Regions from separate parts of the Vibrio japonicus genome, predicted to be linked through region 2. Evidence: predicted binding sites of a transcription regulator. Region 2 holds the regulator's gene; the other holds the start of a gene.
What was found. The regulator CRP, encoded in region 2, controls carbon source genes, mostly activating them, when cyclic AMP is high. The targets are predictions, from matches to a motif close to TGTGANNNNNNTCACA.
Positions count from the first base shown of each region.

Region 1: NP165_RS16515 (glycogen/starch/alpha-glucan phosphorylase) is a predicted target of CRP. The motif match lies at 3,129-3,144, and genes of this name have one in related genera.

Region 1 is NZ_CP102097.1:740,673-746,717, forward strand. Features, by position in the region: gene malQ (4-alpha-glucanotransferase) at 1-451, opposite strand, end outside; gene NP165_RS16515 (glycogen/starch/alpha-glucan phosphorylase) at 541-2,994, opposite strand; gene malT (HTH-type transcriptional regulator MalT) at 3,549-6,045, shown strand, end outside.
Region 2 is NZ_CP102096.1:2,541,061-2,547,105, forward strand. Features, by position in the region: gene NP165_RS12075 (hydrolase) at 1-194, shown strand, start outside; gene NP165_RS12080 (YheU family protein) at 226-444, shown strand; gene NP165_RS12085 (phosphoribulokinase) at 520-1,389, shown strand; gene crp (cAMP-activated global transcriptional regulator CRP) at 1,633-2,265, shown strand; gene NP165_RS12095 (DUF1338 domain-containing protein) at 2,430-3,221, opposite strand; gene astD (succinylglutamate-semialdehyde dehydrogenase) at 3,340-4,797, opposite strand; gene astA (arginine N-succinyltransferase) at 4,813-5,832, opposite strand; gene NP165_RS12110 (aspartate aminotransferase family protein) at 5,930-6,045, opposite strand, start outside.

The sequences.
Region 1 (6,045 bases), on a different replicon from region 2:
TTTCGTAAGGCGATTTACGACGCTTACGAGTCACCGTTAGCTTGTGGTAACCCCAAGCCAGATCACCCGGAAGCGAGAACACTAGAGGGCCACCCTCTTTACGCTCATCGCGTACAATTTGAGATTGAAGATAGCCTTCAAGTACCTCTCCTTGCTCGGTATCCAGTCGCCAGTTAAATTCACTTTCGCGCGCGCTCACACCAAGGTTTAGCGCGATTTCAACTGGTTCACCGTCGCGGATCACACAAACAGAGTCTAGGACATCTTTCTTGTGTTTTTTCTCCGCCGATTGCAGAAGAGTGTCATCGTTTTTTGTGTCGTAGCCTAGTGACGCTAGCAAGCGACGAATAGTTTCGTCTTCAACTTTAGCTTCATCTCCCCAAGCGCTCACGTAGCTGTCGGCAATTCTTGCCATTTCAGCGACTTGTTTTAATGCGTTTTGTTCTTTCATCGCTCTCTCCGAAGGGATGCTTACCTTCAAAATGTAGGGTGTCGATAATTAGAGCCAAGGCGTAACGCCTTGGCTTTTATTAGGTGAAATTAGCGCTTAACTGCTTCCAATTTCCAAATGTTGTTCACGTAATCGCGAATTGAACGGTCTGAACTGAATTTACCCACCAATGCGGTATTCAGAATCGCTTTTTTCGCCCAACCCGCTTGATCGCGGTACTGCTTGTCCATATCTTCGTGCGCTTTGACGTAAGAAGCAAAGTCAGCCAAACATAGGTAAGGGTCACCGCCATCTAACAAGCTATCGTAGGTTGCGCGAAGCTTACCCGGTTCTCCCGGTGTAAACTCATCACCTAACAACAGGTCTAGCGACGCTTTCAGTAGTGGGTCCGCATGGTAGTAATCGAACGGGTTGTAGCCCTGAGCACGCAATGCTTCCACACCATCCACTTCAAGACCGAAGATGTAGATGTTCTCATCGCCCACTTCTTCGCGGATCTCGACGTTTGCACCATCCATCGTACCTATCGTTAGCGCACCGTTTAGTGCCATCTTCATGTTGCCGGTACCCGATGCTTCTTTACCCGCTGTTGAGATTTGCTCTGATACGTCGGCCGCTGGGATGATGATCTCCGCCATGCTGACGCGGTAATCAGGAACAAACACCACTTTCAGCTTGTTGCCGATGCGAGGATCGTTGTTGACCTTGTCAGCGATCTTGTTGATTGCGTAAATGATCTCTTTCGCTAGGTGGTAACCTGGCGCCGCTTTCGCTGCGAAGAACACCACGCGAGGAGCCATATCAAAATCAGGATCGTTCAACAGACGGTAGTACAGTGACAAGATGTGCAGCATGTTTAGGTGCTGACGCTTGTACTCGTGCAGACGTTTGATCTGAACATCAAAGATCGCATTGGTATCTAGCTCGATACCCATGTTTTCTTTCACCCAGTCTGCCAAACGTTGTTTATTCTGCTTCTTCACCGCCATGAATTCTTTCTGGAATTTCGCATCATCAGCATATTTTGCGATCTGCTCTAGCTGCTCCAGTTTAGCTGGCCATTCCGTACCTACTTTCGACGTGATCAGCTGAGACAAGTCTGGGTTACAGAACTTCAGCCAACGACGCGGTGTAATACCGTTGGTCACGTTGTGTAAACGTGTTGGGTACAACTCGTGGAACTCTGGGAACAGGTCACGTTTCACCAACTCTGAGTGAAGTGCTGCTACGCCGTTGACTGCGTAAGAGCCGATCACACTTAGGTTGGCCATACGAACCATGCGGTGGAAACCTTCTTCGATGATCGATAGTTTTTGCTGCTTCGACACATCCCCTGGCCACTTCTCACGCACTTCTTTCAGGAACAAGTAGTTGATATGGTAAATAATTTCCATATGACGAGGCAGTAAGCGCTGGATTAAAGACTCGCTCCACGTTTCTAGTGCTTCAGGCAGTAGTGTGTGGTTGGTGTAAGCGAAGGTTTGCGAGCTGATTTCCCACGCCTCATCCCAGCCTAGGCCTTTTTCATCAATCAGGATGCGCATCAATTCAGGGATAGCGATCGTTGGGTGCGTGTCATTAAGCTGAATAGTTTCGTACTTAGGCAGTGATGCCAGGGTGTGACCCGCTTGTTCGTGGCGACGTAAAATATCGCGTACCGATGCTGCACTGTGGAAGTACTGCTGCATTAGGCGCAGCGTTTTCCCTTTTTCATGGTTGTCGTTCGGGTAAAGCACTTTGGTGATGTTACCCGCGTCGATCAATGAGTGCTGCGCTTCAAAGTAATTGCCGTTGTTGAAGCTTTCTAGTGAGAACGGTGCAATCGCCTGACACTCCCACAAACGCAGAGGGTAGACTGTGTCTGACTCGTAACCAACGATTGGCAGATCCCAAGGCATCGCTTTTACTGTCATACCTGGAACCCAGCGACGCTTCTCTTTACCGTTTTCTTGGTACACTTCAACGTGGCCGTAGAAACCGATCTCCTGCGCTAAATCTGGGCGAGCGATTTCCCAAGGATAACCTTCAACACAGCGCCAAGCATCCGGTGCTTCTTGCTGATGACCATCTTTAAAAGACTGCTTAAACAGGCCGTATTCATAGTGAAGACCGTAGCCTACCGTTGGAAATTCTTGCGCGGCTAAAGAGTCCATGAAACACGCTGCCAAACGACCCAGACCACCGTTACCCAGTGATGGATCGCGCTCTTCTTCAAGAAGATCCGTTAAGTTTTGGCCAAGTTCAGTCATTGCCTCTGTAATTTGCTCATACAGGCCCATGCTGATTAAGTTGTTGCCGGTTAGGCGGCCAATAAGAAACTCTAAAGACAGGTAGTTAACGCTTTTTGCGTTGTGGATTTTGCTGTCTTGCTCGGTTTCAATCATATCGAACGTTGTAAGCTCTGCTAGCGCACGACCCATCGCCAGATACCAAGCACGGCTATCTGCGTTTTCTTCTGTTTTTGCGTAGGTCGCTGTTAGGTGTTTTTTAACGCTTTCTTGGAACGAAGCTTTATTAAAATTTTTCAGTTGCGTAGGTTTCATTAGAGAAATCTCACTTCTTGGGTTTAATCCATCTGCGACTATCGTGCATCGGCATGACAATCGGTACATCCTCCTACCCTCTTGGCGTATTAGGAGGAGAAGTTAGGGCGTAGAAGGTGTACAACCAGGAGCTCAGTGATCTAACTCTCATTAAACTGTCATTGAAACTAAGCACCGGTGACTGAGATCACACCGCAAACGAAAACACCCTACACTTGGTGTATGAAACTTACGTGTACTAAAAAACCACCAATCTCTGAATATGTTTATCTGATCACACTAAGATTTCTTCAATTACGTATTTTTCATCATTCTTGGTGCAATAAAGGGCGAAAGTCCCACTTCAATAAAGAACGAATGGTGACTGAAGTCACAAAAAAGAGGCGTAGACAACGGCAAAGTGTGAAATACACAAAAAACTCGTTGTTGATCAATAACTGTAGCCCTGCTTTCCAAGTAACATCCTCGGAAAATGGTCACTGGTGACCAACATTCAAATGACAACGCTCGACTTTCAACTGTCATATAGAGCGGTTTAGAACAGGGAAAAGAAGATGTGGATTCCTTCGAAATTAACCCGTCCGGGACGTTTACATAACGCGATTGTTCGCCCGAGAGTTCTTGATTTATTGCAACAAGCCCCTTGCTATAAGCTGATCCTCTTTCGCTCACCTGCCGGTTATGGCAAAACAACCATGGCTTCTCAGTGGTTGGCAGATAAAATCAATGTCGGTTGGTACAGCATAGATGAGAGTGATAACGACTCCTTTCGATTTATGAACTACCTGCTTCAGGCACTCAACAAAGCGACAAACAACGCATGCCCTAATGCGCAAAAGCTTGCAGAAAAGCGCCAGTTCTCGTCTCTTCACTCCCTTTTTGGCGAAGTGTTTGCGGAACTGTCAGCATTTCACCAAGAGTGTTATTTAGTGTTAGATGACTATCACCTGATCAGTGACGATGAGATTCATGAAGCGATGCGGTTCTTCCTAAAGCATATGCCAGAAAATCTCACGCTTGTCGTCACCAGCCGTTCCGCACCACCACTTGGCACCGCCAATTTACGTGTCCGTGATCTGATGATAGAGATCGGCAATGAAATGCTCGCTTTTGATACCGAAGAAACAACACGATTTTTCAATCAGCGTGTTGCCGATGGCATTGATGATTCAACCGCAAACAGTCTGAGAAATTACGTTGAGGGGTGGCCTTCTGCACTCCAACTTATTGCCCTTCAAGCTCAGCATCAACACAAGACGTTAGCCCAATCCGCGGAATCGTTTTCTCAATTCAATCATGCCCACTTATGGGATTATTTGGTTGAAGAAGTGTTTGATCTGCTTGATTCAGAAACGCGTCGATTCCTGTTGCAATGTTCCGTGCTTGATCACTTTAACGACACACTCGTGTCAGCATTAACAGAGCGTGATGACGCGCTGAGCATGATAGAGTCGCTCAATCGTTTTGGTCTGTTTATCTCCCCATTGGAAGGCGAGCAAAACTGGTATCGCTTCCACAACCTGTTTGCTGAATTTCTGACTCACGAGCGCTTCGCACGTATCCCACAGCAAGAGAAAGATCTGCACCAAAAGGCGGCGCAGGCGTGGCTAAAACTATCTTCCCCACATCAGGCATTGCACCACGCGCAAAAAGCGGACAACAGTCAGTTAACTGCAGACATCATCAGTCAATATGGCTGGAAAATGTTTAACCGCGGCGAACTGCAAACACTAGAAAAAGCCATTGAGACATTAACGCCAGAGCAACTTTATAGCGACCCTAAACTTTGCATGTTGCAGGCGTGGCTGGCGCAAAGTCAGCACCGCTACAACGATGTCGGCGATCTGCTGTCTAAAGCCGATGAGCAAATGAAAGCATTTAACGTCGTATTAAGCAGTCAGGAACAAGGCGAGTTTAACGCACTACGCGCTCAGGTCGCGATAAACCAGAACGAGCCAGAAAAGGCGCTAGAGCTGGCAGAGTTGTCGCTGAGTCAGCTCAATACCACCGTGTATCACAGTCGTATTGTGGCAACCTCGGTCGTGGGTGAAGTGAACCACGTTCTTGGTCACCTGAGCCGCGCACTGCCAATGATGCAGCAGACAGAAAAGCTGGCACGTCAATATCAGGTTTATCACCAAGCACTGTGGGCGATGCTACAACAGAGTGAGATTCTGATCGCACAAGGGTACGTTCAGGCCGCGTTTGAAGTACAGGATAATGCATTTAAGTTGATTGAAGAGCAGCAATTGCAACAAGTTCCTCTACACGAGTTTTTACTCCGTGTCAGAGCGCAAATCCTGTGGTGTTGGAATCGCTTAGATGAAGCCGAAGAGTGCGCGTACAAAGGGCTCGACATTTTAGGCAATCATAGTCCGAGTAAGCATTTGCACAGCTATTCAATGCTGGCCCGTATTGCCATTGGTCGCGGTGAACTGGACAAAGCGGGCAAATTTATCGAGCAGATCAGCCATTTGCTTAAGCAATCCACTTATCACGTAGACTGGACAGCCAACGCGTCGCTGTCGCTACTCCTTTTCTGGCAAGCGCGTGGGGATTTAGAATCGATCAAACAGTGGTTAAGCACCACGGTCAAACCCGATCAAGCGTGCAATCACTTTACTCAGTTACAGTGGCGTAACATCGCTAGGGCGAAAATCAATCTTGGCTTGTATGAAGAAGCCACGCAAACGCTTAACTTCTTGCAAGAGAAAGCGCGTGAAAACCACTTGCTGACCGACATCAACCGAAACCTCATTGTTGAAACGGTGCTGGCCGTGTCGATGCAAGACGAACACAAAGCGCATCAATGCCTTAAGCACGCTCTAGAGCTAACCAATCAAACGGGCATGTTGGGTAACTTTTTGGTCGATGGGGCGAAGATCGGCCCTGCTCTGGAAAAACTCAACCACAAGAATGAACTGGGTGATTTAGAACGCCATCGCGCTCAACAACTGCTAAAAGAGATCTCCACCACTCAGCGCAGCCGTTCAGTGCACTTTGATGAGGATTTTGTCGAAAAACTGGTTAATCATCCGAACATTCCTGAGT
Region 2 (6,045 bases):
TCATACACGCCAAAGACGACCCATTCATGACGGATGCGGTGATCCCTAAATATGTTCTTCCAGACAACATTGATTACCGGTTGTTTGAGCAAGGCGGACATGTGGGTTTTGTCTCTGGCAGTGCCTTAAAGCCAAGGTTCTGGCTTGAAGAAGCGCTACCGGCCTACTATGAATGCCTGTCAGTTTCGGCATAATACGCGCTCGTCATAAAATTCAGAGGTATTTATGATTATTCCATGGCAACAAATAGCGCCAGACACGTTAGAGAATCTCATCAAAGAGTTTGTCCTGCGCGAAGGGACGGACTATGGAGAACACGAAGTCTCCTTGCAAAATAAGGTTGACCAGATCAAAGCCCAGCTCGAATCGGGTGAAGCCGTGGTGGTGTTCTCCGAACTCCATGAAACCGTTGATATTCAACTAAGGCGACACTTTAAAGAATAGTGTGCAGTGACGTGACCCTAAAGCGTGTTATAGTGGTTTTAATTACAGGTAAGTAACTAACAGACAAGGTTTGTCATGTCAGCAAAACACCCTATTATCGCGGTAACAGGTTCATCTGGTGCCGGTACTACTACGACATCTGAAGCTTTCCGAAAAATGTTCAACATGATGGACGTTAAGCCCGCATGGGTTGAAGGTGACAGCTTCCATCGCTTTACTCGACCAGAAATGGACATAGAGATACGTAAAGCCCGAGACCAAGGGCGGCATATTAGCTATTTTGGACCTCAGGCTAACGACTTCCCCGCATTGGCTGAATTCTTTCGTCAGTATGGCTACGACGGAACCGGACAAGTGCGCCGTTACCTTCATACCTTTGATGAAGCCGTACCGTACAATCAAATGCCCGGAACGTTTACTCCTTGGCAGGAGCTCCCTGAAAACTCTGATGTACTCTTTTACGAAGGGCTTCACGGCGGTGTGGTTGATGGTGACGTCAACGTATCACAGCACGTCGATTTTTTGATTGGTATGGTGCCGATTGTTAACCTAGAGTGGATTCAGAAGTTCGTTCGCGATACGCGTGACCGAGGTCACTCCCGAGAGGCCGTTATGGACTCTATCGTGCGTTCTATGGATGACTACCTCAACTACATTACGCCACAATTTTCTCGGACTCATATTAACTTTCAGCGCGTACCGACTGTCGATACCTCTAACCCGCTAAACGCCAAAGGCATCCCAAGCCTAGATGAAAGCTTCGTGGTCATTCGACTACGCGGTATAACCAACGTGGACTACCCATATCTGCTCGCCATGATAGATGGCTCTTTCATGTCTCGGCATAACACCTTGGTTGTCCCTGGAGGCAAGATGAGCTTTGCGATGGAACTGATTGTCAGACCTATCCTTCAGCAACTCATCGAAACGGGTAAAATTGGCTAAGCGACGTTTCTAAAGCACGATTACTTTTCATACCGTGATCATGTGCACAATTTTGTTTAGGAAATCAGCATGTGTACCCGATTAAAGTCAAGAAATCAGCTTAGAAAAAGGATACTATTTGAAACCGAAACACAAGATAGCTTGCAGCACTTATCAAGTGCTCTTATCCTAGTAAGTCCTAATTTAAGGCTTAGCTAAAACATGGAAAGCGGCAAGCGTACCCTGCAGAGGAAGTGAGATATTATGGTTCTAGGTAAACCTCAAACCGACCCAACATTAGAGTGGTTCCTTTCACACTGTCATATTCATAAGTACCCATCAAAAAGCACGCTGATCCACGCGGGCGAGAAAGCAGAAACTTTGTACTACATTGTTAAAGGTTCTGTTGCAGTACTTATCAAAGACGAAGAAGGTAAGGAAATGATTCTTTCTTACCTAAACCAAGGCGACTTTATCGGTGAACTTGGTCTGTTCGAAGAAGATCAAGAACGTACAGCATGGGTTCGTGCAAAATCTCCTTGTGAAGTCGCGGAAATCTCTTTCAAGAAATTCCGTCAGCTAATTCAAGTTAACCCAGACATTTTGATGCGCCTATCGGCACAGATGGCAAGTCGTCTTCAGGTGACGAGCCAGAAAGTGGGTGACCTAGCGTTCCTAGACGTAACAGGCCGTATCGCTCAAACTCTACTGAACCTAGCAAAACAACCTGATGCGATGACGCACCCAGACGGTATGCAAATCAAGATCACTCGTCAGGAAATTGGACAGATCGTTGGCTGTTCTCGTGAGACAGTAGGCCGTATCCTGAAAATGCTTGAAGAGCAGAACCTAATTTCTGCGCACGGTAAGACAATCGTTGTTTACGGTACTCGTTAATCTCTGATTAACCGAGCAAGAATATAAAAGCCACCAAATGCAAATTTGGTGGCTTTTTCTTTATCCGCCTTCTAAAGAAGGGGGCGACGCCATAACTAAGGCTCGATAGAAGCTATGACGTCTTAAGAACTTGGGTAAGTAACCCTTATTACCAGAGACGTTTGTTAACCGTTGGTGCTTTCGAAGATTTTGTCTGCTGATGCCGCGACAAATCCAGGATAAAGCTCGCCGTTACTCATTGGGTAACGCTTAGCAAACTCGTAAAAGCCGCCCGGTACGATCTCAGTGCCTTCTGTGAACTGTACTGGCACTTTATCTGCCATCGTCGACGATTGCTCTAATAGCACTTCCGGTGAGCCTTTCACTTCGCCACCGAATTCGTTGATATCAAACCCAGCTTGACGAAGGTGATCATTCACCTCTTTGACTTCAGCAAAAGCGTTCAGTTGATTCACACTCACTGTAAAGTGGTTTGCACCGTAACCATGCGCTGCCAGCCATGATGCATATTCGCTCTCTTTTGCCAGAATTTGATAATCGGCAAAGCTAAGATCCCATAAGCGTCCGCCATACAGGAACTCGTGACCTTTTAGCTTATCGGTGTCCAATTGCTCAACGAGCTTAGCTACGATCGCTTGCAGTTCCTCAGAACACTCGTTGACTTTGAGCTCACTGATGAACACTTTTGGCTGTTTCGGATCTGGGTGCTCAAAGTGTTTTGCGACCAGTTTTTTACTTTCAAACTCGTAATCGCCACAAGGCTTATAACCTGCGTCAAGAAACGGTTGAGCTAACGTCGCGATACCCAAAGGCGCTACGTTAAATGTACGTAGAGCGATGTGGTCATTGATCAGTGGTTCATCTTCCTGAAGCAGTTGGTGTACTTGTTCTGCAGAGGGACATAAGCGTTGAATATAGTCATTCCATAACGACTGGAATAAAACATCTGGCGTCATAACGCCTCCTTGTTAAAGGTTGTTTACGGTTATTGGATTATAAAAAAGGCCATCTAATCGACTTGTCCAGAGAATCAATCAGATAGCCTCAAACCTGTGACGTTCTATTTCTTAGTTCTTACAGCTCTACACCCGGGCTTAGCGTCGCTGGAAGCAACGTCTCGCCGCCTTCCATTGAAGCCATTGGGTAGGCACAGTAATCCGCCGCATAGTAAGCACTTGGACGTAAGTTACCTGAAGCGCCCGGACCACCAAATGGTGCATCGCCGCTCGCACCCGTCAACTGACGGTTACGGTTCACAATACCTGCACGGATATGGTCAACGAAGTAATCCCACTCGCTGTCGTCTGTTGATACTAGACCAGCCGATAGACCAAAACGTGTGTCGTTTGCGAGTTCAACCGCCTTATCCAAGCCTTGGTAACGCACAACCTGAAGCAGTGGGCCGAAGTATTCTTCATCTGGCAGATCGGCAATTGGTGTAACGTCGATGATGCCCGGAGTGACAAACGCCGCTTCGCCGCCTTTTGCTTCCAACAAGCTTACTGCACCTAGGCTTTGTAGGTTTGCTTGTGCATCAAGAATAAACTTCGCTGCCGCTTCAGAAATTTGAGGCCCCATAAATGGCGCTGGCTCGGCAAATGGCTGGCCGACACGAATCTTTTTCGTCGCTGCGACTAGCTTATCAACCAACACATCACCCTTTTCGCCCACAGGAACGTATAGACGACGCGCACAAGTACAACGTTGGCCTGCACTGATAAACGCAGATTGAATGATGGTGTAAACCGTCGCGTCTAGGTCGCCGTAATTGTCGGTAATCACCATTGGGTTGTTACCGCCCATTTCTAGCGCCAACATCTTACCCGGTTGCCCAGCAAATTGACGGTGAAGAATGTGCCCTGTATTCGCACTACCCGTAAATAGTAGGCCATCAATACCTTTAGATTCAGCCAACGCAATACCGGTTTCTTTCGCGCCTTGCACTAGGTTAATCACGCCTTTCGGTAGACCTGCTTTTTCCCATAGTTTCATCGCTAGCTCGCCAGTCATTGGCGTTTGCTCAGAGGGTTTAAAGACGACCGTGTTACCCGCCAAAATAGCAGGAACAATGTGACCATTTGGTAAGTGGCCAGGGAAGTTGTACGGGCCGAATACTGCCATAACGCCTAAAGGACGGTGGCGTAGAACAATTTGGTTACCTGCAGCTTCGCGAGTGCTTTCACCGGTACGGTCATGGTAAGCGCGAATAGAAATCGCAATCTTGCCTGCCATCGCTGCCGCTTCAGTGCGGGTTTCCCAAAGCGGCTTACCCGTTTCTTTCGCAATAACTTCAGCGATCTGCTCGCTGTGCTCTTTTACTTGTTCAGCAAAAGCCAAGACAATCGCTTCACGCTCTTCAAAGCTGAGTTTTTTCCAGCTCAAGAATGCGTCGCGGGCAGCCTTCACCGCATCATCAACCTGAGCAGGTGTTGCACTTAGCGCTTCCCAGATAACTTCGCCGTTATATGGGCTTTGTGAATTCATTGGCTCACCTTGTCCGGCAACCCATTCTCCTGCAATCCAATGTGTCATTTATCTGTCCTTAATTTACTGAGCCAACATACGAACAAACTCACCCTCATTCACCTGAAGCGCTTTTGCGACTTCTGGAGATAAGATGACCGATTCAGACTCTTTGTCGTATGCCGCTTTTGCTGCGGTCGCACGGAAGTTTTCAAATGAAGTGTTCGAGATTAAGTAATCCTGCGAGCTTGAATGCTCAGCAATCGTCACCTTCGCACGGAATGAGTGACGTACCGACTCGATATTGCGCAGGTCACATTCCACCGTTGGGCCGCCGTCGAAGATGTCGACGTAGTTACGACAAGTGAAACCTTCTTTTTCTAGCAAGCGAAGCGCTGGCTTAGTGTTCTCATGTACTTTACCAATCACTTCTTGAGCTTCTTTGCTCAGTAAGTTGATGTAGATTGGTAGCTTAGGCATCAGGTCTGCGATGAAACCTTTCGCGCCGATACCTGTTAAGTAATCCGCCATCGTGAAGTCGATCGAGAAGAAGTGCTCTTGTAGCCATTGCCAGAACGGTGAATTGCCGTCGTCGTCAGACACGCCACGCATCTCCGCAAAGATGGTTTTAGAGAAACGGTGCGGGTGCTCTGCCATCATCAAGAAACGACATTTCGACATCAAACGGCCATTCAGACCTTGACGGAACGTTGGACGTAAGAACAGCGTACAAATCTCACTACAACCTGTGTAGTTGTTACCAAACGTCAGTAGCTTCACTACGTTATTCACACCAAGTTTTCTTGAAGAGTGAACAACGGTACTGATGTGGTAAGAGTAGAAAGGTACATCCCAACCGATAGAGGCTTCGATACCCGTACAACCAGCGACTTCGTCAGTTTCACTATCGAAACCCACCATGAGGTAACCTTCGTCACCCGGTTCTGTAACGTCTGGTTTAGCAAAGCTGTATTCTGAGTGTGTAATACGGTTAGTTAACAGTTCTTCGTTAACTGGTAATGATGTAAATCCGTGACCCGATTCCACTGCGCACGTGTGCAGTGAATCATAATCCGACATTGCGATAGGGCGAACAACCAGCATCGATACTCCCTCCTGATGCTAATTAGTTCCTGATAGGATCCGCTAGTCCCCGAAGCATCCACTTCGGGAACCAGAGATTAGGAACTAGAATTTATTGTTATGCGACTAGTGAAGCCAGTGCTTTGTCTAGTCGAGATAATCCTTCTTGGATTTCTTCTTTAGTGATGACAAGTGATGGCGTGAAACGAACAACGTTTGCACCAGCAACCAACA